DNA from 2 places in the Paenibacillus terreus genome. Region 2 is predicted to be linked to the other one. Evidence: predicted binding sites of a transcription regulator. Region 2 holds the regulator's gene; the other holds the start of a gene.
What was found. Region 2 encodes CtsR, which represses protease genes until heat stress. Its sites were predicted from a motif close to ATGGTCAATAAAGGTCAAACA; they were not measured.
Positions count from the first base shown of each region.

Region 1 (15,514 bases), on a different contig from region 2:
ATGAAGAGGTGCGGGAAGCGCTCGGCTTGCTGCTTGCCGATGTATCCCAGGCTCCGGCGGTGAGGGAGCGGGCGAGAGCGGCGTTAGAGGGTATGGATGTTAGACAGACGTCTGCGTTTGCACCGTTGTCTGACGTGGCGCTGGCGGAACAGCCATTGAAGCAGGGAGCAGCGGCTGCCAATCCGCAGATCCAGGCGGTGCTGGATAAGGCATTTTCCGTAATGGGCAAGCGTTATGATACCGCCCAGCAGAACGATCTGAAAGATCTGTGGCTCGAGTACCTGGACCGGATCAGCCCGGAGGGCTTTACCATCCAGCATGTGGAGGGCTGGGCGGCGGCTCTTGAATATTTGACGGCCAAAATGCATCACACCCGGGCAACCTACAGGGAGATTGCCGACCGTTATGGCATCTCCGTATCCACTGTCAGCCGTTATGCCCGCCAGATTGACAGCGTCTGCGGAATCAAGCAAAAAATAGCTCAGCGTTTCCCTTCTTTTACCGAAAGGGTATAAATATCTAATAATCTCTGAAGGAGGTACCACCTATGTACAAATCCATTATCATCGGAACAGGCCCTGCAGGATATACGGCAGCCATCTATCTGGCACGCGCCAACATGAATCCTCTTGTCATTGAAGGCATGCAGCCGGGCGGGCAGCTGACGACAACGACCGAAATCGAGAACTTCCCCGGATTCCCGGAAGGGATTATGGGACCCGAGTTAATGGATAACATGCGCAAGCAGGCCGAACGCTTTGGCGCGGAATTCAGATCCGGCTGGGTGGAAGAAGTGGATTTCAGCAAGCGCCCCTTCAAAGTTAAGGTGGAAGGACAGGGTGTACTGGAAGCGGAAACGGTCATCATCGCTACCGGAGCATCCGCCAAATATTTGGGTATCCCCGGCGAGCAGGAGAACGTGGGCCGCGGGGTCAGTACCTGTGCGACCTGTGACGGCTTCTTCTTCCGCGGCAAGAAGATTATTGTTGTGGGCGGCGGCGACTCCGCCATGGAGGAAGCGGGCTTCCTGACACGCTTTGCCTCCTCGGTGACATTGGTTCATCGCCGCGAGGAACTCCGCGCCTCCAAAATCATGCAGGACCGTGCCCGCGATAACGAAAAGATCCAGTGGGCGTTGGGCCGTACTCCGGTTGAAGTCATTGCAGACGACAGCGGGGTAAAAGGGCTCAAGGTGCGCAACAATGAGACAGGCAAGGAGGAGCTGATTGAAGCGGACGGCGTCTTCGTAGCGATCGGACATACGCCGAACACAGGCTTCCTGGGCGGCAAAATTACGACCGATGACCACGGCTATATTCAAGTGAAGCCGGGTACGACCGAGACGAATATCCCGGGCGTTTTCGCATGCGGCGATGTGCAGGACAACCGTTACCGTCAGGCTATTTCCGCCGCCGGCACAGGCTGTATGGCAGCCATGGATGCCGAGAAATTCCTCGAAGGCAGCGCAGTTCATGACTGGAGCGAAACGCTCGACAAGTAATCTGTAGAATTGCGTGTTCAAAAAGTCAGGTTTTCAGCACCGAAGCGTATGCTTCCGAAGTGCGTTTTTTCAAAACGCTTGAGTTGGATGAAGCTAGGGACTGAGGAGCGGAGCGTACTTGGGGTACGTGAGCACCTGAAATGTTTCCGTAGGAAACATGCTTCGGAAGCACCAAGAGCACCCGTACAGTATATCTTGCGCGGGTGCTTTTTTTCAGGAGCCGATGTCTCAGAGAGTTCACATAACTTTGCGAAGTTCACGTGCTCTCCACCGGCCCGGAAGCTGCTCCCCGCGCCTTGACCGGATGGGTAGGTTCGCTTATAGTTGGATACGAGACTTACTGTATGGAACCATCGTTTGCCGGTACCGCAAGATAGACCGGGAACCATTATATGTATAGAAAAAGGTGGCTTGTAACATGTCTGAAAGCATCTATATCGGCGTGGATTTGGGTGGTACGACAATCAAAGTCGGCATCTGCAATGTGGAAGGGCAGCTTTTGCAAACCTATGAAGGTCCTACCGAGGTGGCTAAGGGTGCGGACACCGTCCTGGCCAATATCGAGAAGTACGTAAGACTTATTGTGGAGCAGTCTCCATACAGCTGGGATCAGCTGCAGGGGGTTGGCGCCGGTATTGCGGGTTTTCTGAACGTGCGTGACGGAGTCGTCGTGCTTGCGCCGAATATAGGCTTTCGGGACGTGCCGATTCGGGCCACATTGGAGGAACGGCTGGGCAAGCCGGTCAAAATTGATAACGATGCCAACGTGGCGGCGTTGGGCGAAGCCTGGGCCGGAGCGGGCAAAGGCGTGGGCAATTGCGTATGCTTCACGCTGGGCACCGGTGTAGGCGGCGGCATTATTATCGACGGAAAAATTTATCAGGGCTTCTCCGGCATGGCAGGGGAAGTCGGCCATATCGCCGTTGTGCCCGATCTTGAAGCGATCCAGTGCGGCTGCGGCAAAATGGGCTGTCTGGAGACGGTCTCTTCAGCCACGGGTATTATCAGGATGGCGAACGATGCGGTAGAGCGCGGCGATCGTACCTCTCTTGCAACCGTGGAGAAAATCGCGGCCAAGGACGTTTTCGATGCCGCCAAGGCCGGGGACGAAGTGGCGCTGCGCATCGTGGGCCGGGCTGCTTTCTATCTGGGTAAAGCCATGGCCACAACAGCCGCGATTTTAAACCCGGAAATGTTCATTATCGGCGGCGGCGTATCCAAGGCGGGCGATATTCTGTTCGACGAATTGCGGCGGGTATTCGCTCAATTGACTCCGGAGCCGCTGCAGCGCGGCACCTCCATTGTGCCGGCTACGCTGGGGAATGATGCAGGAATCGTCGGGGCGGCCGGATTGCTTCTGCGGTCCTAGTGCCCGGCTTATCAATTTTGGATTACGGGAAGGGGAAAGAAGGAACATGTCGGAAAATAATAACACGGCACCGCCGGCAGGCGCGACGCTGATTATTATTACGGGGATGTCCGGCGCGGGCAAGACGATCGCCGTACAGAGCCTGGAGGATCTCGGTTTCTTTTGCGTTGATAACCTGCCGCCTGTCCTTATTCCCAAATTTGCGGAACTGATTGAGCAGTCCAACGGTAAAATCGGCAAGGTGGCGCTGGTGATCGATTTGCGCGGCCGGGAATTTTTCACAGCTCTCTCGGAATCCTTGAGTTATATTAAAGATCATTTTACGATTCACTGTGAAATTCTGTTTCTTGATGCCAATGACAGCGTCCTGGTTCAGCGTTATAAGGAGAGCCGCCGCCGTCATCCCCTCGCCCCGGACGGCATGCCGCTTGACGGTATCCATCTTGAGCGTAAGCTGCTGGAGAATCTCAAAAATTCGGCGACGCAGGTCATCGACACCAGCACAATGAAGCCTTCCGTGTTGAAGAAGCGTATTATATCGAGGTTCTCCCATCTGGAAAGCAGTCTGCTCTCCATTAACATCATGTCCTTCGGGTTCAAATACGGGATCCCTATCGATGCGGACCTTGTGTTTGATGTGCGTTTTCTGCCCAATCCGCATTATATAGAGGCATTGCGGCCGAATACCGGGATGGACAGCGACGTTTATGAATATGTAATGAAGTGGCCAGAAACCCAGACCTTTCTGACGAAGCTGATGGATATGCTGCATTTTCTGATTCCGCAGTACCGGAAGGAAGGCAAGAGTCAGGTCATTATCGGTATAGGATGCACCGGAGGCAAACACCGGTCGGTGGCCATCTCCGAATATCTTGGTAAAATGCTTGGAACGAGTGAAACGGAGGCCGTTGCGGTAAGCCACCGGGACGCGGATCGGGATCGGCATTGATATAGAGGTGAAATTATGAAATTAGCGGGAACACAGCTGGAGCGTCCGCGCATTGTCGTGATGGGAGGCGGAACAGGGCTGTCCGTCATGCTGCGGGGATTAAAACAAAAGCCGCTGGATATTACGGCGATCGTCACCGTTGCTGACGACGGGGGAAGCTCCGGCATCCTGCGCAGCGAGCTGCAAATGCCGCCCCCGGGCGATATCCGGAACGTACTGACAGCCCTGGCCGATGTCGAGCCGCTGATGGCGGATTTGCTCAAATACCGCTTCAGCTCGGGCTCGGGATTGGCTGGCCATAGTCTGGGCAACCTTATTTTGGCGGCCATGACCGATATATCGGGTGATTTTGTTACAGGTGTTCGTGAGCTGAGCCGTGTATTTGCCGTACGCGGGCGAGTGCTGCCTGCGGCAGAGGAAGCCGTGGTGCTGCATGCGGAAATGGAAGACGGAAGCGTGGTCTCGGGCGAGTCCAAGATCCCGGAAGCCGGTGGCCGCATCAAACGTGTGTTCCTTGAGCCGACTCACGTGGAGCCGTTGCCTGAGGCGGTCGAGGCGATTGAGCGGGCCGACGCCATTCTGATTGGACCGGGGAGCCTGTACACGAGCATTCTGCCCAACCTGCTGGTGCCCAAGCTGGCTGAAGCGGTTGTGGCCTCGCAGGCGGTCAAAATTTTTGTATGCAATGTCATGACGCAGCCTGGAGAAACGGATAACTACAGTGTAGGGGATCATCTGCAGGCTGTTTACGATCATGTTGGCCATCAGCTTTTTGACTATGTGATTGTGAACAACGGGGACATTCCGGCCCAGGTGCTGGATAAATATGCAGAACAGGGCGCCAAGCCGGTTCAGCTGGATCTGGATTCGGTGACCGGACAGGGGTATAAAGTGGTGGCTGACACGCTGGTCCTGTTCAGAACATATCTGCGGCATGATGCCGACAAGCTGAGCCAGCATATTTATCAGCTCGTGCAAAACTGGATATTAAGAAGGAGGTGAGTCCCTTGTCTTTTGCGGCTCAAACGAAAAAAGAGCTGACGATGATTGAAGCCCAGTCCTGCTGTGAGAAGGCCGAGCTGTCGGCGCTGATCCGGATGCTGGGGTCCGTACAGCTTTCGAACAAAAAAGTGGTATTGGACATTTCCACCGAAAATGCCGCGATTGCAAGGCGCATTTACTCCTTCATCAAAAAGCATTTTCAAGTGCATACCGAACTGCTGGTCCGCAAGAAAATGCGGCTCAAGAAAAACAATGTGTACATTGTCCGCATTCCGGACCGGGTTCAAGAGATTTTGAAGGAGCTGTACATCGTCTCGGAGGGGTTTCTGTTTACAGACGGGATTAATCCGGCGATAATCAGGAAAAACTGTTGTAAGCGGGCTTATCTGCGGGGAGCGTTCATGGCCGGGGGCTCGGTGAATAATCCGGAGGGCTCCTCCTACCATCTGGAAATTGCCTCGATGTATGAAGAGCACTGCCAGGCACTCGTGGATCTCGCAAACGAGTTCCACTTGAATGCCCGTTGTATTGAACGGAAGAAGGGGTTCATCCTTTACATTAAAGAAGGCGAGAAAATCATTGAGTTCCTGAGCATTATCGGTGCTCATCAGGCTTTGTTCAAGTTTGAGGATGTGCGCATCATGCGTGACATGCGGAACTCGGTCAATCGGATCGTAAACTGTGAAACCGCGAATCTGAACAAGACGATCGGAGCGGCAGTTCGTCAAATCGAAAATATCAAGCTGCTGCAGAAGGAGGTCGGGCTGGATTCCCTGCCGGACAAACTCCGCGAAGTGGCTGAAATCCGCCTGGCCCATCCTGACATGAATCTGAAAGAAGTCGGGGAGCTGCTGAAAGGCACGGTCAGTAAATCCGGGGTAAATCACCGGCTGCGGAAGATTGATGAGCTGGCTGACAAGGTCCGGGCAGAGCGAGGAATGATCCTGTAGCCTGTCTGACAGGCACGGATGGGGATGGGTGCCTGTTTTTTTTCTAGTTTATGATTCAGGTTGATGGTATAATGTGATAAATAAAATGGAATAAATGTGGTTTTAATTCATTTGTCAATTTACTTATAAAGGGGGAACCGTTTTTCATGACTAAACATCCGGTAGTTGTACGTTTGAAAACAGGACTGCATGCAAGACCTGCTGCATTGTTCGTACAGGAAGCCAATAAATATTCCTCGGAAGTCTTTGTGGAAAAGGACGACAAGAAAGTGAATGCCAAGAGCATCATGGGCATTATGAGCCTTGCCATCAGCTCCGGTACGGAAATTTATGTCAGTGCGGAAGGCGCGGATGCAGAACAGGCTGTAAACGCTTTAGTAAGTCTCGTAAGCAAGGAAGAACTGGAAAACCAGTAAAGAGCGGCTTGCTATTAGTGAGTGTTCAAAAAGTCAGGTTTTCAGCACCGAGAAGATTGGATGAAGCTAGGGACTGAGGAGCGGAGCGTACTTAGGGTACGTGAGCACCGGAAGGCCCGGCTGAATTCAAGATTCGATGTCGAGTCCGCTTCCTGACTTCCTTCGTGATCAAAAGATGACTTTTTGAACTACCTCTTGGAAGAAGGGGGGTCCCTGGGAACAGGGACTTTTTTATTGCCTGCAACTTTTTGGCGCCAGCTCCGTCTAGAGGGTACGATCGATTTCATGAAAAAAGTACCATAAAGGAGCGGGTTACAGTGAAAATATGGGCAAAAACAGCAGGTGCAGCATTACTGGCAGGAACAGTGTTTGTTGGCGGATTTGGCGGGCTGGACTTCGGGGGCAACAGCGGTAAAGCGTATGCCGATGCCGTTAACGTGGTCCGTAATGTGATCAGTGTAGACGGTGAGGGTGAAATCTCTGTAAGCCCGGATATCGCCTACCTGTCCATCGGTGTGCAGACGCAGGGCAAGACGGCAGCCGCCGCCCAGAAAGAGAATGCACAGATCATGGACAAAGTGAACAATCTGCTCAAGACAAGCTGGGGCATTAACGCCAAGGATATCAAGACCACCCAGTTTTCGGTTCAGCCGGATTACGCTTATAGCGAAGAGGGCGGGCAGAAGCTTAAAGGTTATACAGCTTATCATACGCTGAACGTGGCTTATCGTGATCTGTCCAAAATCGGCCAGCTGCTTGATGCGGCAGCCGGCGCCGGTGCCAACAACATTGACGGTGTCCGGTTTACGGTAGAGAATCCGGATAAGTATGAAGAAGAGGTAATTGCCAAAGCGCTGTCCAATGCGCAGATGAAGGCTTCGGCCGTAGCCAAAGCGGCCAACCGCCAGCTCGGCAGCCTGCTGAACGTCAATTTGGGAAATGCGGATGCTCCTGTGTTTTACCGGGAGGTGGCCATGGCCAAATCTGAAGACTCAGCCGCTGGCGCAAGCACTTCCGTAGAGCCCGGACAGATTACGCTGGACACCCGCTTGAGCGCGCAGTATGAAATGAACTGATAACACGTTAGAAACCAATGAGCCGGAAATGAGTCAGGATTGTAACCCAGCCTGTAACATTTTCCGGCTCGAATTGTTTTAAGATATCTCTCAGATGGTTAATTCATAACGCTACTTGCATCAAGGATCAGAGGAGGACATCAACTAATGAACATTCAGACAAAACGGCTGGGTACAGCGCTGCTTGCGGCCGCTCTGGTCACCGGCGGGGTTACCGCACCTATTTCCGAGCTGCACGCTGCAGGAAGCGCATCCCAAGCCGCTCAGCAAACCCAGGTAACCTTGAAGTGGAACGGCAAGGCCCTTCAGACGAAAGGGCTTATGATCAAGGGGCAAACCCTGATTCCGGTAGCGGCCCTGAGGGATGATTTGAAGCTGCCTGTATCGTATAATGCGTCTGACAAGTCTTATACGATCGGCGCCAACTATAACAAGCTGAAAATTGCAATGGGGTACGATGAGCCGTACGTCAATGTAAACGGGGTACATACGTATGATATGCAGGCCCGGATGGTCAACAACCGGCTCTATGTTCCCATCGGCCACCTGAAGGCTTATCTTGGCATTGACGCTGCCTGGAATGCGGCTGCCAAGACGGTCAGCATGACCAAGAGCCAGCTGAATTCCGTCTCCATCAAAACGGTAAACCTATCCCAGGATAAGTCGGATAAGACGAAGTTTGATTTGAAATATCCTCAGCTCACAGGCAGCCAGCCTGGTGTGGATAAAATCAATGCCGCGCTGAAACAGCATGCAGAGACGAATGTGGCATGGATCAAGAAGCAAATTGATGAGATCGGAGATGCTACGGCGGACCGTCCATATGAATTTGAAAGCAATTATGCCGTTACCTACAACCGGGGAGGCTATGTCAGCCTGATTGTGGAGGACTACTCCTATTTTGGCGGCGCTCACGGCTCCACTGCCCGTACTGCATTTACATTCTCCCTGGAGGATGGCAAGCAGCTGGGACTTGGAGATGTGTTGAAAGCCAATCCGGATTACAAGAAGACGCTGAACAACAAGCTGCTCAAGCAAGTGCCGGTATCCAACGGATATTTGGGAGGCTTTAAGGGGCTTTCGGATAAACCGGATTTCTATGTCACCGGAACGGGCATCGTCATTTTCTTCCAGCAGTACGAGTACACCGCTTATGCGGCCGGTATTCCGGAGTTCTACTTTGCCTTTACGGATCTGCTTCCCGCAGGAGCCAAACCTTTCGGAAAATAAATTCGGGAAAAAGAAAATCCGCCCCGCGTTCCTGCTGTAGGAACACTGGGCGGATTTTTTTGCACATACTGCTTATAAAAATTTGTTCGTGGTCCCGGCTTAGACTCCTTGTGGGGGAGTGCTGGAAATCACCTGATCGATCAGGCCGTATTCTTTGGCTTCGTCAGCCGTCATGAAGTAGTCGCGGTCGGTATCCTTCTCGATGCGGTCCAGCGGCTGGCCGGTACGCTCGGCGAGGATGCGGTTCAGCTTATCCCGCATTTTCAGGATGCGGCGTGCACGGATTTCGATATCCGTCGCTTGACCTTGAGCACCGCCAAGAGGCTGGTGAATCATAACCTCACTGTTTGGCAGGGCAAAACGCTTGCCTTTGGCACCTGCATTCAGCAGGAACGCGCCCATGGAAGCGGCCATCCCCACACAGATGGTGGATACGTCGGGTTTGATAAACTGCATCGTATCGAAAATCGCCATGCCGGCTGTGATGGAACCGCCGGGGCTGTTGATGTACAGGTGGATGTCTTTTTCCGGATCTTCCGCAGTCAGAAACAGCATTTGCGCGATGATGGAGTTGGCGACAACGTCATTCACGTCAGACCCGAGGAAAATGATGCGGTCCTTCAGCAATCTGGAGTAAATGTCATAGGCTCTCTCACCGCGGTTGGTTTGTTCAACGACCATAGGAATGTAGCTCACGTAAAACCCTCCCTTAAATATGTGCTAGGATACGTACTACCTGATACAGGTAAAGTCTCCATAATAAACTGTTACCGTATTACCCACATCATAAACAATTTCAAACAAAAAGTCAAAGAAAGTCAAACTATTGGTGAAAAAAAAGAGCCCTCTGCGCTCCCGTTGGTTAAACAGTATATATAAACTCAAATAAATGGCGCGCCCGCGAGGAATCGAACCTCGATCTCAGGCTCCGGAGGCCTACGTCATATCCATTGGACCACGGGCGCATATTCAGTATTCCTTTGAAATAGGACACAAAAATGATTATATGCGACTCACAGGCAAAATGCAAGTTATTATTTCAGCAGTCTGGCAAATAACTTTTACGTTAATAATAGTTGCTGAACCGCTGCGCATAATCGGCTGAAAGAATGAGAAATATAGGTTCTGACACTTGCATGTGAGGTTGGAATTGGTTAAAATGATTGTGGGACTTAAAAAGTTAACCCGGGACATTTTAAGACCAACTAAGGCCACAAAGTGGAAAATGAACAGTAGAAGTCTGCGGGAGTGGAAAGCATGCGAAATATATTAGAAATTCAGAAGCAGCTTCTGCCCGATCTCACGGATGTATTGAAGAAAAGGTATACTATCCTTCATCAGATCATGCTGTCAGACGTCATTGGACGCAGAACGCTTGCGGCATCGTTACATATGACCGAACGCGTGCTGCGTGCTGAAACCGATCTTTTGAAAGCCCAGGGCCTTATAGAGATTGAGAGTATTGGCATGCGGGTGAGCGAAGCCGGCAGGGAGCTGCTGGAACAGCTTGAGCCCATTGCCAAAGAGCTGTTCGGACTGTCTTTGCTTGAGGACCAGATCCGCCAGGCCTATAACCTGCGCAAGGTGATCGTCGTGCCTGGCGATTCGGATACGTCGCCGATGACCAAACGGGAGCTGGGACGGGCAGGAGCCAAGGCGCTGCTGAGCGTTATGGGGGATGAGGATATTGTCGCCGTTACCGGTGGCACCACCATTGCTGATGTAGCTGAGCACCTGACGACACCGTCCGGCGGGTCGATGAAGGGCGGATGGTTTGTGCCTGCCCGCGGGGGCTTGGGTGAAAGCCTGGAAATGCAGGCAAACTCCATCGTGTCCAAGATGGCCCGCAACGTAGGGGCGCAGTACAGACTGCTGCATGTGCCGGATCTGTTGAGCCAGGAGGCCTACGAGTCGCTTGTCCAGGATCACATGATTCAGGAAATTGTGGAGACGATCCGCAAGAGCCGGATTATTATTCATGGGATCGGCAATGCCATGGCAATGGCGAAAAGGCGCAGGCTTGACCCGGATACCGTGGCGGAGATCCAGGCTGAAGGAGCGGTGGCTGAATCTTTTGGCTACTACTTTAATGAGAAGGGTGTCGTTGTGCACCGGATGCTCACCATTGGGCTGCGTCTCGAAGACATTATGAGGACGGAAATTGTTCTTGGCATCGCCGGAGGCGCGAGCAAGGCGGCGGCGATTCAGGCCGTACTGCGGTTTGGCCAGGAGGACATTCTGGTCACCGACGAAGCAGCGGCGGAAATCATCGTGCGCAATTTCTAATTGCTTAAAAGTGCGTGTTCAAAAAGTCAGGTTTTCAGCACCGAGAAGGTTGGATGAAGGTGGGGACTGAGGAGCGGAGCGTACTTGAGGTACGTGAGCACCTGAAATGTTTCCGCAGGAAACATGCTTCGGAAGCATTCGCTTAGGCCCGGCTGAATTCAAGATTCGATGTCGAGTCCGCTTCTTGATTTACTTCGTGATCAAAAGATGACTTTTTGAACTACCTCTAGGGAAGTGCTTTAATAATTGTTGTCTTGACAGGTCTAACCGCTTGTCTTGAATAAATAAAAACAAAACTTGGGAGGAACTTACTCATGGTTAAAGTAGGTATTAACGGTTTTGGACGTATCGGCAGACTGGCTTTCCGTCGTATTCAAAATGTGGAAGGCATTGAAGTAGTAGCAATCAACGACCTGACTGACGCCAAAATGCTGGCTCATTTGCTGAAATATGATACAACTCAAGGACGTTTCGACGGAGACGTTGAAGTACATGACGGCTTCTTCAAAGTAAACGGCAAAGAAGTTAAAGTTCTGGCTAACCGCAACCCTGAAGAGCTGCCTTGGGGCGAGCTGGGCGTTGACATCGTGCTGGAGTGCACAGGCTTCTTCACAACAAAAGAAAAAGCTGAATTGCACCTGAAAGGCGGCGCGAAGAAAGTTGTAATCTCCGCTCCTGCTACAGGCGACATGAAAACGATCGTTTACAACGTAAACCATGACACACTGGACGGTTCCGAAACTGTAATCTCCGGTGCTTCCTGTACAACGAACTGCTTGGCTCCTATGGCTAAAACATTGAACGACAAGTTCGGTGTTGTGGAAGGTCTGATGACTACAATCCACGCTTACACTGGCGACCAAAACACTTTGGACGCTCCGCATGCCAAAGGCGACTTCCGTCGTGCGCGTGCTGCTGCCGAGAACATCATTCCTAACACAACTGGTGCTGCTAAAGCAATCGGTCTGGTTATCCCTGAACTGCAAGGCAAACTGGACGGTGCTGCTCAGCGCGTTCCGGTTGCAACTGGTTCCCTGACTGAGCTGGTAACGGTTCTGGAGAAAAACGTAACTGTAGACGAAGTCAACGCAGCAATGAAAGCAGCTTCCGATCCGGAAACTTACGGATACACAGAAGACGAAATCGTATCTTCCGATATCAAAGGTATGACTTTCGGTTCCCTGTTCGACGCTACTCAAACAAAAGTGCTGACTGTTGGCGACAAACAGCTGGTTAAAACTGTAGCTTGGTACGACAACGAAATGTCCTACACTGCTCAGCTGGTTCGTACACTGGAGCACTTCGCGAAGCTGGCTAAGTAATAACGGCTCGGCGAAAAATGAAACAACATAGAGCGGAAACATACCATTGTTTCCGCTCTTTATCTATGACTTCCTTGATTTGCACATTATTAAATTCCTGGTGCGGAGGAGTAAAACTATGAACAAGAAAAGCGTTCGCGATGTAGAGGTAACCGGCAAAAGAGTGTTTGTCCGTGTGGATTTCAACGTTCCTGTAGAGGACGGCAAAATCACCGATGACAAGCGTATTCGTGAAACTCTGCCAACCATTAACTACCTGATCGAAAAAGGTGCTAAAATTATTTTGGCAAGCCATTTCGGACGTCCAAAAGGCGAAGTGGTGGAATCCATGCGTTTGACGCCTGTGGCAGCACGTCTGTCCGAGCTGCTGGGCAAACCTGTAGCCAAGGCTGATGAGGCTGTTGGTGAAGCGGTGAAAGCGAAAGTGGCGGAGCTGCAAAACGGCGATGTACTGTTGCTCGAAAACGTCCGCTTTTATCCAGGCGAAGAGAAGAACGACCCTGAACTGGCGAAGCAATTTGCCGAACTGGCGGATCTGTTCGTCAACGACGCATTCGGTGCTGCACACCGTGCACATGCTTCCACGGAAGGTATCGCACATCTGCTGCCGGCCGTTTCCGGCCTGCTGATGGAGAGAGAGCTGTCCGTTCTGGGCAAAGCGCTGTCCAATCCTGAGCGCCCGTTCACGGCCATTATTGGCGGTTCCAAGGTTAAGGACAAAATCGACGTGATCAACAATCTGATCAGCCTTGCGGACAACATCATTATCGGCGGCGGCCTGACCTATACCTTCCTCAAGGCTCAGGGTCATGAAATCGGCCTATCCCTGCTGGATGAGACCAAACTGGATGAATCCCTTGGTTTTATCGAGAAAGCAAAAAGCTTGGGCAAAAACTTCTACCTTCCGGTGGACATTGTGGTTGCCGATGATTTCAGCGCTTCTGCCAATACGCAGATCGTTGATATCGACGGTATTCCTGCTGGATGGGAAGGCGTGGACATCGGTCCAAAAACCCGTGCCATCTATGCCGATGTGATCAAAAACTCCAAGCTGGTCGTGTGGAACGGACCCATGGGTGTATTCGAAATTGAACCATTCTCCAACGGCACTCGTGAAGTAGCGGAAGCTTGCGCAACAACAGAAGGCTACACCATCATCGGTGGCGGTGATTCCGCGGCTGCGGCTGAGAAATTCCACCTGGCTGACAAGATGGACCACATCTCCACAGGCGGCGGCGCTTCCCTTGAGTTCATGGAAGGCAAGGCGCTTCCAGGCGTAGTAGCATTGAACGACAAGTAAAAAGCAGGGAGCTGAATAGAGTGAGAACACCGATTATTGCAGGCAACTGGAAAATGTTCAAAACGGTTCCTGAAGCAACAGACTTCATCCAGAACGTGAAAGGCAAAGCTGAAGTGGAAGGCGTGGAGAGCGTAATCTGCGCACCATTCACGAACCTGCCGGCTCTGGTGGAAGCTGTGAAAGGAACCTCCATCAAAATTGGAGCACAAAACCTTCACTTTGCTGAAGATGGTGCTTATACAGGCGAAATCAGCGGCCGCATGCTGAAGGATCTTGGCGTGGACTACGTCATTATCGGACACTCCGAGCGCCGTCAATATTTCGCGGAAACAGATGAAACGGTGAACAAGAAAGTTCACGCGGCCTTCCGCAATGACCTGATTCCGATCGTATGTGTCGGCGAGAAGCTGGAAGAGCGTGAAGCCGGACAAACGAAGGAAGTCTGCAAAGTGCAGACGGAAGCTGCTTTTGCCGGCCTTGCGCAGGATCAGGCGGCGAAGGTTGTCGTGGCTTATGAACCGATCTGGGCTATCGGGACAGGCAAATCTTCTACGGCACAGGATGCCAATGAAGTGATTGCTTACATCCGTTCTCTGATTAAAGACCTGTATGACGAGAACACGGCCAATGCGGTCCGCATTCAATATGGCGGCAGCGTAAAACCCGAAAATGTAACAGAATACATGGGCCAAAGCGACATCGACGGCGCACTGGTTGGCGGGGCAAGCCTGCAGCCGGATTCCTATATTGCGCTTGTTGAGGGGGCGAAGTAACATGACTGCACCAAGACCGGTGGCATTGATCATTATGGACGGCTTCGGCCTCAGAGACACGGTGGAAGGAAATGCCGTTGCACAGGCCAATAAGCCGAATTACGACAAATACTTAAGCATTTACCCGCATACGACGCTGACGGCGTCAGGCGAAGCGGTTGGACTTCCGGAAGGGCAAATGGGCAACTCGGAGGTAGGGCACCTGAACATCGGTGCAGGCCGGATTGTGTATCAGGATCTGACCAGAATCTCCAAATCCATCCGGGAAGGCGAATTCTTCGAGAACGAAACTTTGGTTGAAGCCGTTCGTTACGCGAAGAATAATAACAAGAAGCTGCATCTGTATGGACTGCTGTCCGACGGCGGCGTACACAGCCACATTGACCACCTGTTTGCCATGATCGACCTGGCCAAGCGGGAGGATTTGCACGAAGTATACATCCATGCATTTATGGACGGACGCGACGTAATGCCTGACAGCGGCGTAGGCTTCATGGAGAAGCTGATCGCGAAAATCCAGGAAGCGGGCATCGGCAAAATTGCAACCGTACAAGGCCGCTATTATGCGATGGACCGTGACAAACGCTGGGAACGGGTTGAGAAGTCCTACCGTGCCATCGTGTATGGAGAAGGCCCTAAATATACGGACCCGCTGCAAGCCTTGCGCGAATCGTATGAGAAGTCCGTATTTGACGAGTTTGTAGAGCCTACTGTTATTACCAAAGCGGACGGCAGTCCGGTAGGTCTGGTGGAGAGCGGGGATTCCGTTGTGTTCCTGAACTTCCGTCCTGACCGTGCCATTCAGCTGTCCCAGGTATTCACCAATGCCGATTTCCGCGGTTTTGACAGAGGTCCGAAATTCCCGGAAAATCTGCATTTCGTGTGCCTGACCTTGTTCAGTGAAACGGTAAACGGCTTTGTAGCCTACAAACCGAAGAACCTGGACAATACGTTCGGGGAAGTGCTAGTACAGCATAACAAGAAGCAGCTGCGCATCGCCGAAACGGAGAAATATCCGCACGTAACGTTCTTCTTCAGCGGCGGCCGTGACGTAGAGCTTCCAGGCGAAACTCGGGTGCTGATCAACTCGCCAAAAGTGGCAACCTACGATCTGCAGCCGGAAATGAGCGCTTATGAAGTGGCGGACGCTTGTGTGAAGGAGATCGAATCCGACAAGCATGACGCGATTATCCTGAACTTTGCGAACCCGGACATGGTAGGGCACTCCGGCAAAATGGAGCCTACGATCAAGGCGGTCGAAGTGACGGATGAGTGCGTAGGACGTGTTGTTGATGCCGTTAAGGCCAAAGGTGGTACAGTGATTATTATTGCCGACCATG
Region 1 covers NZ_JBHIRX010000013.1:19,300-34,813, forward strand. Annotated here, with positions in the region: gene ACE5KN_RS20845 (tetratricopeptide repeat protein) at 1-515, shown strand, start outside; gene trxB (thioredoxin-disulfide reductase) at 548-1,501, shown strand; gene ACE5KN_RS20855 (ROK family glucokinase) at 1,920-2,870, shown strand; gene rapZ (RNase adapter RapZ) at 2,917-3,819, shown strand; gene mgfK (gluconeogenesis morphogenetic factor MgfK) at 3,835-4,821, shown strand; gene whiA (DNA-binding protein WhiA) at 4,827-5,771, shown strand; gene ACE5KN_RS20875 (HPr family phosphocarrier protein) at 5,918-6,187, shown strand; gene ACE5KN_RS20880 (SIMPL domain-containing protein) at 6,505-7,263, shown strand; gene ACE5KN_RS20885 (PdaC/SigV domain-containing protein) at 7,411-8,493, shown strand; gene clpP (ATP-dependent Clp endopeptidase proteolytic subunit ClpP) at 8,593-9,189, opposite strand; tRNA gene ACE5KN_RS20895 (tRNA-Arg) at 9,384-9,458, opposite strand; gene ACE5KN_RS20900 (sugar-binding transcriptional regulator) at 9,751-10,779, shown strand; gene gap (type I glyceraldehyde-3-phosphate dehydrogenase) at 11,094-12,101, shown strand; gene ACE5KN_RS20910 (phosphoglycerate kinase) at 12,220-13,401, shown strand; gene tpiA (triose-phosphate isomerase) at 13,422-14,174, shown strand; gene gpmI (2,3-bisphosphoglycerate-independent phosphoglycerate mutase) at 14,176-15,514, shown strand, end outside.
Region 1: a site for CtsR is predicted at 9,298-9,318, ahead of clpP (ATP-dependent Clp endopeptidase proteolytic subunit ClpP). Genes of this name have one in related genera too.

Region 2 (15,514 bases):
TGTATTCGACAGCGAAGAGCTGAATGCCAAGCTAACACTGCTTCCTCTGCAGGTGTACTTGCATGGTAAGCAATTTGCCATGGGTGGGATTGCCGGGGTGGCGACATGGCCAGAGAAGCGGCGCGGCGGTCTGGTGTCCCGGCTTCTCAAACATGCCCTTGAGCAAATGAAATTGTCCGGGCAGACTGTTTCTTTTCTGCATCCGTTTTCTTTCCCCTTCTACCGCAAATTTGGCTGGGAAATCTTTATTGAACACAAGAAATACACAGTTCCAGTAGACAAGTTTCCGTCCAAAACGGCAATAGAGGGAACGATCAAGCGCAACATCCGGGATACAGAGCAATTAAACAAGGTATATCAGCAATATGCGCAAAAGTTCAATGGCACGTTGGTAAGAGACATGGAATGGTGGGAAAACCGTGTGTTGAACAAAGATACCCAGACGGCTGTTTTTTATGCGGAAAATGGTGCTCCGGAAGGGTATGTGTTCTATAAGGTGCAGAATAAAGAGCTTTCCTGTGACGAATTTGTGTATCTGACTGAACAGGCGCGACGTGCATTGTGGACCTACTTTGCCAACCATGACTCCATGGTTGAGAAAGGGACCTTCAGCTTTATTCCGGCCAATGATTCGCTTCCTTATCTCCTGGCAGATCCGCGTATTAAGCAGGAAATTATCCCTTACTTTATGGGGAGGATTGTGGATGTGCCTGCGTTTGTAGAACAATTCCCTTTCCAGTCATCCGCGCAAGGAGCCGAAATCACTTTGGCACTCACAGATACACATGCGCCCTGGAATGAGGGAATCTGGAGATTGTCTGTGTCTTCGCAGGGAGAAGGAAAGCTGGAGCCTGTCCGTGGAAACACCGAAGCTCAGCTCCAGTGCGATATAGCTGCGTTATCGGCCATGCTGATCGGTTACAAGCGTCCGCAGGAATTGTTCCGCTGGGGCAGACTTACAGGCAGCGCTGAAGCAGCATATATGCTCGAGCTGGTTGTTCCTTCCGCCCAAACTTTCCTGATGGATTTCTTTTAACCCATTCAAGGACTCTTTTCCATAGATGAAAAGGGTCCTTTTTCGCTTGAGAAATTAGCGTTAATGAATTAATCAAAGAAATATTGTGAAAAATGAAATTGAGCTCTTGGCAAATGAGAAAATTATGTTATAATGAAAACAAAGTCAAAGAAAGTCAAAGTCAACTTGATCAAAGAATTGAATTTTCTTCATCAAATCTGCGCTTGTTCAGAAGAACAGTGTATGAATTGGGGGAGTCAAAGGTCACACTAATTCGTGATAATCATCGCCAGAACTGATTCAGAGCAGGCGATCACCAGGCTGAGGGGACGCCGTACTCCAGATTCGTGACTTTTCGTTTTGGTTAAGTTCAATATACGGCATATTCTGTAAATGTGAAATAAGACTTCACATTTCTGTCGGTGGAGGATGATGAAATGTGCGGAATGTCTCCGATATTATTGAACAATATTTAAAAAGCATGTTAATTGAAAGCCCTGAGGGCATCGTGGAAATTCAGCGTAATGACCTGGCTGACCGCTTTTCCTGCGTGCCATCCCAGATTAACTATGTAATCAGTACACGTTTTACCTTGGAGAAGGGATATATTGTTGAGAGCAAGCGCGGCGGTGGCGGTTATGTTCGCATCCAGCGTGTAGAACTCCCGGCTCATCACGTACTCCATACGCATCTGCATCATAGCATAGGAGATGAGATTAGCCAATCCGCAGCGGAAGGGCTGATCTACCAGCTACGAGAAGGGGGCTTTCTCAATAAAAAGGAAGCTGCCATCATGAAAGCAGCGGTATCCAGGGACGCCATTGCTCTGAAGCTTCCTTACCGGGATCAGGTTAGGGCCAGAATACTGAAAGCGATGCTGATTGCGCTTTTGGCCAAATAGGCCTTGATGCCAACGGGCAGTCAGGCTTTTGACGTAAAGGAGGTATGTGCATGCTGTGCCAGGAATGTGGCAAAAGGCCGGCAACTCTCCATTTTACGAAAATCATTAACGGAGAGAAGACCGAATTTCATATATGTGAGGCCTGTGCAAGGGAAAAAGGAGAGCTGATCCCCGGAACGTCGAATGGCTTCTCTATTCACAGTCTGCTTTCAGGCCTGCTCGATTTTGATCCGACAATCAAGAGTGCGTCGGCAGGGACACAGAACCCGCAGTCGATCCGCTGTGAGGAATGCGGGATGACCTATGCGCAGTTCAGCAAAATCGGTCGTTTTGGCTGCAGCTCCTGTTATAAATATTTTAACGACCGACTTGATCCGCTGTTCAAGCGTGTTCACGGCAGTGCTGCCCATACAGGTAAAGTACCGGTGCGAAGCGGCGGCAAGATGAAGGTCAGACGCAGAATTGATGACTTGAAGAAAGAGCTGCAGTTCAAAATTCGTGCTGAGGAATTTGAAGCTGCTGCATCAATTCGCGATCAGATCCGGGAGCTTGAAAAAGAAATAGCACAGGAGTAAAGTCTTGTTAAGAGTAGGAGGGATGCGTTTATGCCCAATCTCCGCTTTACGGAAAAACCGCTTAGCGATTGGATGCGCACAGATGCTGCAGACTCCGAGATCGTCATAAGCAGCCGGGTCAGGATTGCACGGAACCTGCAGCATCTGCCTTTTCCGATGCTCGCCACCAACCAGCAGTCCGAGGATGTGCTGAACAAACTGACGGACGTTCTGCGCTATGAGGATGTTAACCATTTCGGTCCATTCCATATCGTCAAAATGGCGGACACCGAAGAACTGGATAAAAAAGTGCTGGTTGAAAAGCATTTGATCAGCCCGAATCTGGCTTCCGAGTCCCGCAACGGGGCAGCGGTGATTAATGAGGACGAATCTGTCAGCATTATGATCAACGAAGAAGACCATCTTCGTATACAATGCCTGTATCCGGGGTGCCAGGTGAAGGAAGCTTGGCAGAATGCCACTGCTATTGATGACGCTTTTGAAGCGCATCTGGATTACGCGTTTGATGATCAGCGGGGCTATCTGACGAGCTGTCCGACGAATGTCGGAACCGGCCTGCGGGCCTCAGTGATGATGCATCTGCCTGCATTGGTCATGACCCACCAGATTAACCGCATTTTATCGGCTGTCTCCCAGGTCGGGCTGACAGTGCGCGGCATCTACGGTGAGGGAAGCGAGGCGATTGGCAATCTGTTTCAGATATCCAATCAAATCACCCTTGGGCAAACCGAGGAGGAAATCATTGAGAACCTGCACGGCGTCGTGCTTCAGATTATCGAGCATGAACGGGCCGCAAGATCGAGACTTATGAATGAGTCCATGCTGCGGATTACGGATAGGGTAATGCGGTCTTACGGGATATTGTCCCATGCGGCGATCGTGGACTCCAAGGAGGCGGCTCAGCGGTTGTCGGATATCCGCCTTGGTGTGGATCTTGGTATACTTAAGGAACCCTCAATACCGGTATTGAATGAGTTGAATGTCATGACTCAGCCAGGTTTTCTGCAGAAAAAGTTCGGGGAAGCGCTGGGTGCCGGTGAGCGTGATATGTATCGGGCCAAGCTGATCCGCGAGCAGCTGGGAACCGCATAAGAGGCCATAATATTTATTAATTGGATAACAGAGTTTTTAGCGAGAAAAAGATTTGAATTTTTCAATGGAGGTGCAAGACATATGATGTTCGGACGATTTACGGAACGAGCGCAGAAGGTACTGGCTTTGGCTCAGGAGGAGGCAGTACGCCTGGGACATAACAACATTGGAACAGAGCACATTCTGCTTGGTTTGATTCGCGAAGGTGATGGAATTGCGGCTAAAGCGCTGATCGGTCTCGGCCTCGGTCTTGAGAAAATTCAGGACGAAGTGGAAACGCTGATTGGCCGTGGTCAGGAGCAGCCTACGAACATCGCTTATACACCTCGCGCCAAAAAAGTGATTGAGCTCTCCATGGATGAAGCACGGAAATTGGGCCATACCTATGTAGGCACGGAGCATATCCTGCTTGGTCTGATTCGGGAAGGCGAGGGTGTTGCCGCCCGAGTGCTGAACAATTTGGGAATCAGCCTGAACAAAGCGCGCCAGCAAGTGCTTCAGCTGCTGGGCAGCAGTGAGGCGGTATCCAGCAACAGTGGTGCTCCATCCAACGTCAGCACCCCTACGCTGGATAGTCTGGCCCGTGACCTGACGGCTTCCGCGAAGGAAAGCAACCTGGACCCTGTAATTGGGCGCAGCAAGGAAATTGAGCGTGTCATTCAGGTGCTGAGCCGTCGTACGAAGAACAATCCGGTATTAATCGGTGAACCTGGAGTTGGTAAAACGGCCATCGCCGAGGGTCTTGCGCAGAAAATTATTGCGAATGAAATTCCGGAGACACTGCGCGACAAGCGTGTAATGACACTGGACATGGGCTCAGTCGTTGCAGGCACAAAATACCGTGGGGAATTTGAAGACCGCCTTAAAAAGATTATGGATGAGATTCGCCAAGCGGGCAATATCATTCTCTTCATTGACGAGCTGCATACGCTGATTGGCGCCGGTGGCGCAGAAGGGGCAATTGATGCCTCCAACATTCTGAAGCCTGCCCTTGCACGCGGCGAGCTCCAATGTATCGGTGCAACGACGCTTGACGAATACCGCAAATACATTGAAAAGGATGCCGCTCTGGAACGCCGCTTCCAGCCGATTACAGTGGATCAGCCATCTCCGGAAGAAGCGATTCAAATCCTGCATGGTCTGCGGGATCGTTACGAAGCGCATCACAGAGTGAAAATTACGGATGAAGCGATTGAAGCAGCTGTAAAACTGTCCGACCGCTACATTACAGACCGCTTCCTGCCTGACAAAGCGATTGACCTGATTGACGAAGCGGGCTCCAAAGTAAGGCTGAACTCCTACACGGTACCGCCAAATCTGAAGGAGCTGGAAAACCGTCTGGAGGATATCCGCAAGGAGAAGGATTCCGCAGTGCAAAGCCAGGAATTTGAGAAAGCAGCAGCACTGCGCGATACGGAGCAAAAGATCCGCGAAGAGCTGGACATGACCCGCAATCAATGGAAAGAAAAGCAGGGCCGCACAGATTCCGAAGTCACTCCGGAAGATATTGCACAGGTCGTATCGATCTGGACCGGTGTTCCCGTAAGCAAGCTGAAGGAAGAAGAAACCGAACGCCTGCTGAATATGGAACAGCTGCTGCATGAACGTGTAATCGGCCAGGATGAGGCGGTTAAGGCAGTCAGCCGTGCAATCCGCCGCGCCCGTGCCGGCCTGAAGGATCCGAAGCGCCCAATGGGCTCCTTCATCTTCCTTGGACCTACTGGCGTCGGTAAAACCGAGCTAGCCCGCGCATTGGCGGAAGCGATGTTCGGTGATGAAAACGCGGTTATCCGGATCGATATGTCCGAGTACATGGAGAAGCATTCCACATCCCGTCTCGTCGGGGCTCCTCCGGGATACGTCGGATATGATGAAGGAGGACAGCTGACCGAGAAAGTGCGCCGCAAGCCATACTCCGTTGTGCTGCTGGATGAAATTGAAAAAGCGCATCCGGAAGTGTTCAACATCCTCCTGCAGGTGCTGGAAGACGGCCGTCTGACAGACTCCAAAGGACGGGTCGTGGATTTCCGCAATACGCTGATCATTCTGACCTCCAACGTCGGGGCAGAAGCCATCAAGCGCAATTCCACGCTCGGCTTTACGGCTGCAGTTGATGCCGGTGCGAACTATGAGAACATGAAGGGCAAAGTGATGGAGGAGCTGAAGAAAAGCTTCCGTCCCGAGTTCCTTAACCGGATCGATGAAATTATTGTCTTCCATTCGCTGGAAGAGCAGCATATCGGCCAAATCGTTTCGCTCATGTCCGAAGAGCTGCGCAAGCGGTTGAATGAGTACAATGTGGACTTCGAGCTGACGGATAAAGCGAAGGCGTTCCTCGCCAAGGAAGGCTTTGATCCTGCCTATGGAGCGCGTCCGCTGCGCCGGGCGATCCAGAAGCATATCGAAGACCGCTTGTCTGAGGAAATGCTGAAAGGCACGATTACCAAAGGCGATTCACTCTTGATCGATGAGGACAATGGCGAGCTGACAGTAACCAAGAAGAATAATGTAACGGCCAGATCGTAATGATGTTTCAGTAGAAACTTAGGTTGTTTACAAGTAAAAATAGCGAACAGGGAAAAGGCTGTTCCCCGCGAACGAACCGCGGCGGGAACAGCCTTTTTTTCTTGTCTGCATCAGCCTGTTCCCATACGCCAAAACGTTTGGAAAAGTTTGTGATATTGCTTTACGGTCTTCTGGTTCAATGGTAAACTTTTAATGCTGAAGCTTTTTTTCAATCAAGGCCAACGAAATACGACAAGGATGTCGAAAAATCGCAAGGAGAACTGAATGGCCAAAGTAAAAACCAAATTTTATTGCACAGAGTGCGGATATGAATCTCCGAAGTGGTACGGCAAGTGCCCAGGCTGCCAGGCCTGGAACTCCATGATCGAAGCAACGGAGACGGTGGTAAAAACCGCTGGGATGAATTCATCCCTTTTTCATAATAGTAAAGAGAAGCCACTTCCCATCGTGGAAATTGAAAGTGATCAGGAGCCGAGAATCCTGACAGGAATCACGGAATTGAACCGTGTGCTTGGCGGTGGGGTCGTCCCGGGTTCCCTGGTGCTGGTCGGGGGCGATCCCGGAATCGGCAAATCCACGCTGCTCCTGCAAACCTCCAATGAACTGGCCCGCACCGGGCTTCGCGTGCTTTATGTATCCGGCGAGGAGTCGGTGCGCCAGACCAAGCTGCGGGCTGACCGCCTTGGCGCTTTATCTCCCAACCTGTATGTCCTTTGTGAAACGAATCTGGAGACCATCGAAGAGGCTGTAGACAACATGAAGCCCCAGTTCCTGGTTATTGACTCCATACAGACGGTGTATTTGCCGGAGGTGACGAGTGCCCCGGGCAGCGTGGCTCAGGTGCGCGAATGTACCGCCCGCTTCATGCGCATTGCCAAAGGGTTGGGCATCGCTACGGTGCTGGTAGGGCATGTTACGAAGGAAGGGGCTATTGCCGGCCCTCGTCTTCTGGAGCATATGGTGGACTGTGTCCTGTATTTTGAAGGAGAACGGCATCATACGTACCGGCTGTTGCGTGCGGTGAAGAACCGTTTCGGTTCAACGAACGAGATGGGAATTTTTGAAATGGGTGAAGAGGGGCTGCGCGAGGTAGCCAATCCTTCTGAACTTTTTCTGTCGGAGCGGCCCCTTGGTGTGGCAGGCTCCACTGTGGTCGCCAGCATGGAAGGCACAAGGCCGGTGCTGGTCGAGCTGCAGGCGCTGATCGCAACCACACACTTTCCATCACCGCGCAGAATGGGCACGGGAGTGGATCACCACCGCATGGGGTTGATCATAGCTGTATTAGAGAAGCGTATGGGCATGTTTTTACAGAACCAGGATGCTTATCTGAACGTGGCCGGGGGCGTAAGATTGGATGAACCTGCAGTGGACCTGGCCATTGCGGTAAGCATCGCGTCAAGCTTCAAGGATATGCCGACCAAGCCATATGACGTTATTTTCGGCGAAGTGGGACTGACCGGCGAGGTACGTGCCGTATCCCGGGCTGAGCAGCGTGTGCGTGAAGCGGAGAAGCTGGGCTTCAAAAGGGTGATCATGCCCGAGAAAAGCCTTAAGGGGTGGACGCCCCCCAAAGGATTGGAGATCATTGGAGTCGGAACTGTGGCAGATGCACTAGCAGCCGCATTAGATTAGGGGGCAACGAAAAATGAAGGAAACGAGCCAACTGGAAAAAATGAACGAACTGCTGCGGCTGGTGGCGCCGGGTACGCCCTTCAGGGAGGGGCTGGAAAATGTGCTGCGAGCCAAGACCGGCGCACTGCTGGTGGTAGGCTACAGTCCCGAGGTCATGGAAGTGGTGGACGGAGGATTTTCGATTAACTGCGATTTTTCCCCGAACTATTTATATGAATTGGCCAAAATGGACGGAGCAATCATTCTAAGTGAAGATCTCAAGCGGATTCTGTATGCTAACACGCAGCTGATCCCGGACTCCTCCATTTCCTCCATCGAAACGGGTATCCGGCACCGAACGGCAGAGCGGGTCGCCAAGCAAACGGGCAAGCTGGTTGTGTCCATTTCGCAGCGCCGAAATATTATAACATTATACCAAGGAACGCTTCGTTACTCTTTAAAGGAAATAGGCGTCATTTTGAGCAAGGCTAATCAGGCTATTCAAACGATGGAGAAATATAAATCCGTCCTGACACAGTCGCTTACCAACCTGACCGCCTCCGAGTTCGAGGAGCTGGTGACCCTACCTGAAGTGGTCAATGTCATCCAACGGACTCAAATGGTACTGCGCATCAAAATGGAAATCAAGCGTTTTGTCAACGAACTGGGCAATGAAGGGCGCCTGATCAACATGCAGATGGAAGAATTGATCGGCAATACCGAAGAAGAAGCCTGGCTGTTGTACAAAGACTACGCCAAGGAAGACAGTGACGAGAAAATTCGTGAAATCATCAACGGGCTGAAGCATCTGACTGACGAAGAACTGCTGGATATGAGCCACATTGTAAGGCTGCTAGGTTATCCTTCTTCTGCGGCCGTATCCGAGGACTATGTCGCCCCCAGGGGATACCGGGTGCTGAACAAAATTCCGCGCCTGCCTAATGTCATCATTCATAATCTGGTGGAACGCTTCCATCAGCTGCCTCATGTGATGATGGCGACGATTGAGGAGCTGGATGAAGTCGACGGCATCGGCGAGGTGCGAGCCCGTACCATCAAGGAAGGCTTGAAACGGCTGCAAGAGCAGGTTTTCATTGACAGGCAAATGTAAATAACATACAATTAGCGGATGTTATTCGTGAGTTTATGAGGTGAAGCAATGATTATGAAGTCTATTCCGAACATGTTTACCCTTGGTAATCTGTTTCTCGGAATAATCGCCATCTTAATGGCTATCGATGGTCAATACAGTCATGCTGCCATTATGGTTATTGTCGCCATGTTGTTGGATGGTTTGGACGGACGTGTAGCCCGGGCATTAAATGCGCAAAGTGAATTCGGCAAAGAATTGGACTCATTATCTGATGTCATTTCCTTTGGGGTCGCTCCGGCGATAATCATGTATTTTGTTGCCTTTCAATCGGCCAGTCCTGCTCTGGCATGGACGGTAACGGCCATTTTTCCGATGTGCGGAGCGCTCCGTCTGGCCCGCTTTAACGTAGTCTGTGGAGCACCCGGGTATTTTACTGGGCTTCCCATTCCTGCGGCAGGGGGTGTACTCGCTACATTGTCCCTGTTTCATGAGGATATATCCCTGTTTTCGATGGCTGTTGCCACACTGCTGCTGTCTTATCTGATGGTCAGTTCGTTGAAATATCCTAATTTCAAACGTGTGGGCCTGCCCAAAAAGGCAGTGTGGATCGCACCGCTTGTGGTGATCGGCGCCGTGGTGGTTGCCGTCCAGTTTTCCGATCAGCTCTCCAAGCTGATCTTTGTGCCGCTGGTACTTTATGCGGTGTATGGCATGAAGCATAACATTCAGGCGATAGCCAGAAAAAGGCGAGCCAAGCGCCGTCATTCCGAGGACAGCAACAGTTATCGTCACTCGGAGCGTTAATCAATTAAATATGAAAAATAAAAAGCATTTATTTCCCTCACAGTCGGGAGAAATAAATGCTTTTTTTGTTAGGTTATCCTTACTGAAGTATATAAACGGTCATGACATATTAAACAAACCTAAGGTAGAGCATTTGCGCGATTCATTCTCAACGACATCTTCCAGACGGATATCAAGCTGGTTGCACAGGGCGGACATGTAAAAAAGACTTCGGCCCAGCTCGGCGGTGATCGCTTCCTTGCAATTTTCGCACAATTGCCCCTGCACGTGATTGTCCAGCAGCACCTTGGCGTGTTCAAGCCCGCTTTCCGATTCATAGTCCTGCTTCTTGGCATGAAGCTCTATACAGCCGCATTCGGTAACAGCTTTGGCTACCACACGGTTAACAGCAGCGCCTGATTGGCCTGTCTTGGACAAAATATCCAGCAAACTGCGGTGACGGAGCAGCAGCTCGGAAACCTGATCCTGAAAAGCATGTAAGCTTTGTGCGCTCATATATCGCTACCCACCTCTAATTATTTAGGAATAAGTTCATTATAAGTCAGCCAATTGTACGCTTTCAACATAAAATTCCAAAGAAGGATTCTGCTAGGCGTTCGTGAAAAGATAACATGTGTAAAAAATTTACAGCCTGCGATTACCGAAGGTGAAAGTGGACCATACTGGATAAAGGGAAACTAAATTTTGGAATTGAAAGGTTTTAGGAGGTGTAGGACTCGATGTTGAGAAGGGCTATCTTAATTTTTACCGGTTTATGCGGCTCCTGGTTCGGTTACACATTGTTCCAAAAAGCGTCCGGGGCCGTGTCCTGGATGCCGGAATGGATGAGAGCGACCGCCACGGGCGGCTTCATTTGGGTAGTGGCTGGTGCGGTGCTGTTTATGGTGCTTTGCAATATCGCCGGCACGGCGGCAGCGTATCGGCTGCAAAAAGGGATTGAGGGTCTGTCCAAAATTCCGATGAATGAAATGGCTGCCGGCACGACAGGCCTTGTCGCCGGTCTGATCCTGTCGATTCTGCTGTACCCGGGCCTCTCCTGGCTTGGACAAGCGGGTCAGATTCTGCAAGTAGGCGTCATGATCGTTTGCGGTTATGTCGGTCTTATGGTGGGGCTTGAGAAAAGGGAGGATCTGGCGTCGTTTTGGAAATCAGGCAGATTCGGTCGCGAGGAGGTGCAGGAGGGCAGGGGAATTGAGGAGCATAAAATTTTGGATACGAGTGTCATCATTGACGGAAGAATTGCGGATATTTGCAAGACGGGTTTCATTGAAGGGACTATTGTCATCCCTGAATTTGTGCTGGAAGAGCTGCAGCATATTGCGGATTCCTCCGATCTGCTCAAGCGCAACCGCGGCCGGCGCGGGCTGGATATCCTGAATAAAATTCAGAAGGAGCTTGATGTGAAGGTTCTCATCTATGAAGGAGACTTCGAGGAAATCTCCGAAGTGGATAGCAAGCTGGTCAAACTGGCGAAGGTACTGCAGGGCAAGGTTGTAACCAATGACTTTAACCTGAACAAGGTATGCGAGCTGCAGGGAGTATCCGTGCTGAATATCAATGACCTGGCCAATGCAGTCAAACCTGTCGTGCTTCCGGGAGAGGAAATCATGGTACAGATCATCAAGGATGGCAAGGAGTACGGCCAGGGTGTTGCTTATCTGGACGACGGAACGATGATTGTGGTAGAAGGCGGACGGGACTATATCGGGACGACGATGGAGGTGCTGGTGACCAGCGTGCTCCAGACATCTGCGGGCCGAATGATCTTCGCCAAGCCAAAATTATTGGAAAAAGCCCAGTAAAAGCGGTATGATGATAGCTGGATGAAAGAGTCCGGGATGAAGACCCGGTCTGTTCCGTTCCATATATCATACTGACGTTAAGGCGGGATTCGCGCTATGAACAACAGCTTGGGCGTTGTCGTTGTGGCGGCGGGACGCGGTACCCGCATGGGAACTGCGGAGAGCAAGCAGTTTCTGCTGCTGCAGGACAAACCTGTTTTTATATACACGCTTGAGGTGTTCGCGGCTGTACCCGAGGTAAGCGAAATTGTACTCGTTACAGGAGCGGATGATGTGCAGCGGTGCCGGAAGTGGATTGACAGGCATCAGATCGCCAAAGTTAAGGACGTCATCGCAGGGGGCTCCGAACGGCAGCATTCCGTACATCGCGGACTGGAATGCCTGCAGACCGAATGGGTTATGGTGCATGACGGTGTCCGTCCCTTCGTGGGCCGTGATGAAATCCGGAGATGCCTGGAGACTGCCCGGGAGTTCGGGGCTTCCGTACTTGCCGTGCCGGTAAAGGATACGATCAAGCAGGTTAATGAAGAAGGGGTGATTGCGGCTACGCCGGATCGCCGGAGTCTGTGGAGCATTCAAACGCCACAGACTTTTCGTCTTTCTGATTTGCTGCGGGCTCATGAAGCCGCCGAGCATGAAGGCTTTCTCGGGACGGATGATTCCATGCTCGTTGAGCGGCTGGGCATTCCGGTGCGGGTCGTGGAGGGGAAATACACCAATATTAAAATTACGACACCGGAAGATTTGGATATTGCACAATTATGGATTAGCAAAAAGGGAGAGGACGCAGGATGATTCGTATAGGACAGGGTTTTGATGTTCATCAGCTGGTGGAGGGAAGGCCGTGCATTATCGGAGGGGTGACGATTCCTTACGAGAAAGGGCTGCTCGGCCACTCGGATGCCGATGTGCTGCTGCATGCGATTACGGATGCCATTCTGGGCGCACTGGGTCTTGGCGATATCGGAAAGCATTTTCCGGACAACGATCCGGCTTTCAAGGATGCAGACAGCCTCAAGCTGCTGGAGCATGTCTGGGCGCTTGCCAAGGAGCAGGGTTACCGTCTCGGCAACGTCGATGGGACAATCATCGCACAGAAGCCGAAGATGGCCCCGTACATACCGCAGATGGTTGAAGTGATCGCCCGCGCGCTCGGCGCGGAGGATTTGAGCCAGGTGAATGTCAAAGCGACAACGACGGAGCAGCTCGGCTTTACCGGCCGCGGTGAGGGCATTGCAGCACAGTCTGTTGTCTGCCTTGTCAAGGGTATGCTATCATCTTGAGAGATTAGAGACACGGAGGGGATATACATGAGCACAGAGGTTCGTGTGCGTTATGCGCCAAGTCCAACAGGACATCTGCATATCGGCAATGCCAGAACGGCGCTGTTCAACTATTTATATGCCAGAAACCGGGGCGGAAAGTTTATTATCCGGATTGAAGATACAGATGTCAAACGCAATATTGAAGGCGGAGAAGAAAGCCAGCTGAAGTACCTGAAATGGCTCGGCATGGATTGGGACGAAAGCGTGGATGTCGGCGGAGAATATGGTCCTTATCGCCAAACGGAACGCCTGGATATTTACAAGGTCTACTGGCAGGATCTGCTGGATCGCGGCCTTGCTTACCGCTGCTATTGTACGGAGGAAGAGCTGGAGCAGGAGCGGGAAGAGCAGATCGCCCGCGGCGAGACGCCTCGCTATTCCGGCAAGCACCGCGACCTGACTCCGGAGCAGCGCCAGGCCTTCGAAGCAGAAGGGCGTGTGCCGAGCATCCGTTTCCGCGTGCCTGATGAGCGGGAATATACGTTTGATGACATGGTAAAAGGTAAAATTACGTTTAACTCCAAAGAGTCGGGCGATTTTGTCATCGTTAAAAAAGATGGCATTCCTACCTATAATTTTGCGGTAGCTGTTGATGACCATTTGATGAAAATCACCCACGTGCTGCGCGGCGAAGATCATATTTCCAACACTCCGCGCCAGCTTATGATTTATGAAGCTTTGGGCTGGGATCCGCCGGTCTTCGGGCATATGACGCTTATTGTCGGCGAGGATCACAAAAAGCTCAGCAAACGGAATGAATCCATCATTCAGTTTATGGAGCAGTATGACAACCTCGGTTATTTGCCTGAAGCCATGTTCAACTTCATTGCGCTGCTTGGATGGTCCCCGGAAGGCGAAGAGGAGATTTACAGCAAAGAACAGCTGATTGAAATCTTTGACGCCAACCGCTTGTCCAAAAGCCCGGCCGTGTTTGATCCAAACAAGCTGGCGCATTTGAACAACCATTATATTAAGCATGCCGATCCCGGCCGGATCGCTGACATGGCGATTCCGCATCTGCAGAAGGCAGGACGCCTGCCGGCCAGCCTCACGCCGGAACAGCAGGAATGGGCCAACGCGCTTGTTCGTTTGTATCAGGAGCAAATGACGGCAGCTTCGGACATCGTTCAGTTGTCGGACGTATTTTTCCGTACTCATCTGGAGCTGGATGCGGAAGGAACGGCGATCCTTGCGGAGGAGCAGGTGCCGGTCGTGCTTAAAGCTTTTGCCGATAAGATCGAGGCAGCCGAGGAATTTACAGCTGCACGCATAGCCGCTTTAATTAAAGAGGTGCAGAAAGAAACGGGCTTCAAGGGCAAACAGCTGTTTATGCCCATCCGGGTTGCCTTGACCGGCCAGACCCACGGGCGTGACCTGAATGAAACGATTTATCTGCTTGGGCGGGATACGGTATTAGATCGTCTTCGTGCTCAGATCAAGGGATAATCGCCCTCTATGGCATGAAGCGGCTGTTGCTGCTTTCTTGTCAGATTGTATTCTTTTCGTTATAATAAACTGCATCAGAAAACCAACATTTTGCTTGTCAAATTGATCGTTGTTTCATATAAATGATTTAGTTAGATAATTTAGTTTGAAAAGCTGGGAACAGGAGAAGTACGCTGCAACAGGGCATTTTTCAGAGAGAACGGTCAAGGGTGCTTCCCGGGCTGCGAGCCGTTCAAATGACCTGCAGCGGAAATGCGCCTGGGAGCTGTGCAATTGAACCGGCATGCCGGCCAGATTGTGCCGTTTCGTCCGCGTTACTGGACGGGAAAGAGGAGGTGCCATGATCTGACCTGTCTATGGGAGCATGGAACACCTCAAGCAGAGTGGAACCACGGTGAAACGTCTCTGCAGCACAGGCTGCAGGGGCGTTTTTTTCTTGTCCCGTTTGCCAGTAATTCGAAAACTCAGCGGCTGCCTTACAAAAGGAGCAAGGAGGGAAGGGCATGTTCAGGCAAATGAGATCTGATATTCAGACAGTATTGGATAACGACCCGGCGGCAAGAAGCAAGCTGGAGGTGGTTTTCACCTACTCGGGACTGCATGCCATTTGGGCGCACCGGATTGCGCATGCCTTTTATAAGCGTCGCTGGTGCACACTATCCCGCATCATATCGCAATTTTCCCGTTTCATGACAGGCATTGAAATTCATCCGGGCGCCCGCATTGGGGAACGTCTGTTCATTGACCATGGCATGGGGGTAGTCATCGGCGAAACCTGTGAAATCGGCAATGATGTCGTGATTTATCAGGGGGTAACTCTGGGCGGCACGGGGAAAGAAAAGGGAAAGAGACATCCGACAATCGGCAATAATGTAGTTATCGGCTCAGGGGCGAAAATTTTGGGCTCCTTCACGGTGGGGGATCAGTCCAACATAGGCTCCAATTCAGTCGTATTAAAAGAGGTTCCTCCGAACAGCACGGTTGTCGGCATTCCCGGCAAAATCGTGCGCCAGGACGGCAAACGCCGGGACCGGCTCAGTCATCAGCTGCCCGATCCGGTGGTCGACTCGATCCGTTCGCTGCAGGAAGAAATCGAACGGCTGCGCGCCGAGGTGTCCGAGCTAAAGCGGGAAAAAGCCAGATGCAATTAACATATAGTGAAAAAAGGGAAATTCGATAATCCTAGTGGTTAATCGGTTGACCGTAGTAGAGATTACAAATTAACCAGGGAAGCTGGCCTGCTTCCGGCTGCCGCAGCTGTTTGGCGGAAGGACTGCAGGATAGGAGGAGTAAGTTTATGGCGCTTCAAATCTATAACACA
Region 2 covers NZ_JBHIRX010000027.1:49,537-65,050, reverse strand. Annotated here, with positions in the region: gene ACE5KN_RS29365 (GNAT family N-acetyltransferase) at 1-1,036, shown strand, start outside; gene ACE5KN_RS29360 (CtsR family transcriptional regulator) at 1,455-1,916, shown strand; gene mcsA (protein-arginine kinase activator protein McsA) at 1,967-2,491, shown strand; gene mcsB (protein-arginine kinase McsB) at 2,522-3,583, shown strand; gene clpC (ATP-dependent protease ATP-binding subunit ClpC) at 3,665-6,109, shown strand; gene radA (DNA repair protein RadA) at 6,374-7,744, shown strand; gene disA (DNA integrity scanning diadenylate cyclase DisA) at 7,758-8,834, shown strand; gene pssA (CDP-diacylglycerol--serine O-phosphatidyltransferase) at 8,883-9,620, shown strand; gene ACE5KN_RS29325 (nucleoside triphosphate pyrophosphohydrolase family protein) at 9,720-10,115, opposite strand; gene ACE5KN_RS29320 (PIN/TRAM domain-containing protein) at 10,340-11,422, shown strand; gene ispD (2-C-methyl-D-erythritol 4-phosphate cytidylyltransferase) at 11,519-12,217, shown strand; gene ispF (2-C-methyl-D-erythritol 2,4-cyclodiphosphate synthase) at 12,214-12,705, shown strand; gene gltX (glutamate--tRNA ligase) at 12,733-14,193, shown strand; gene ACE5KN_RS29300 (hypothetical protein) at 14,446-14,712, shown strand; gene cysE (serine O-acetyltransferase) at 14,697-15,344, shown strand; gene cysS (cysteine--tRNA ligase) at 15,491-15,514, shown strand, end outside.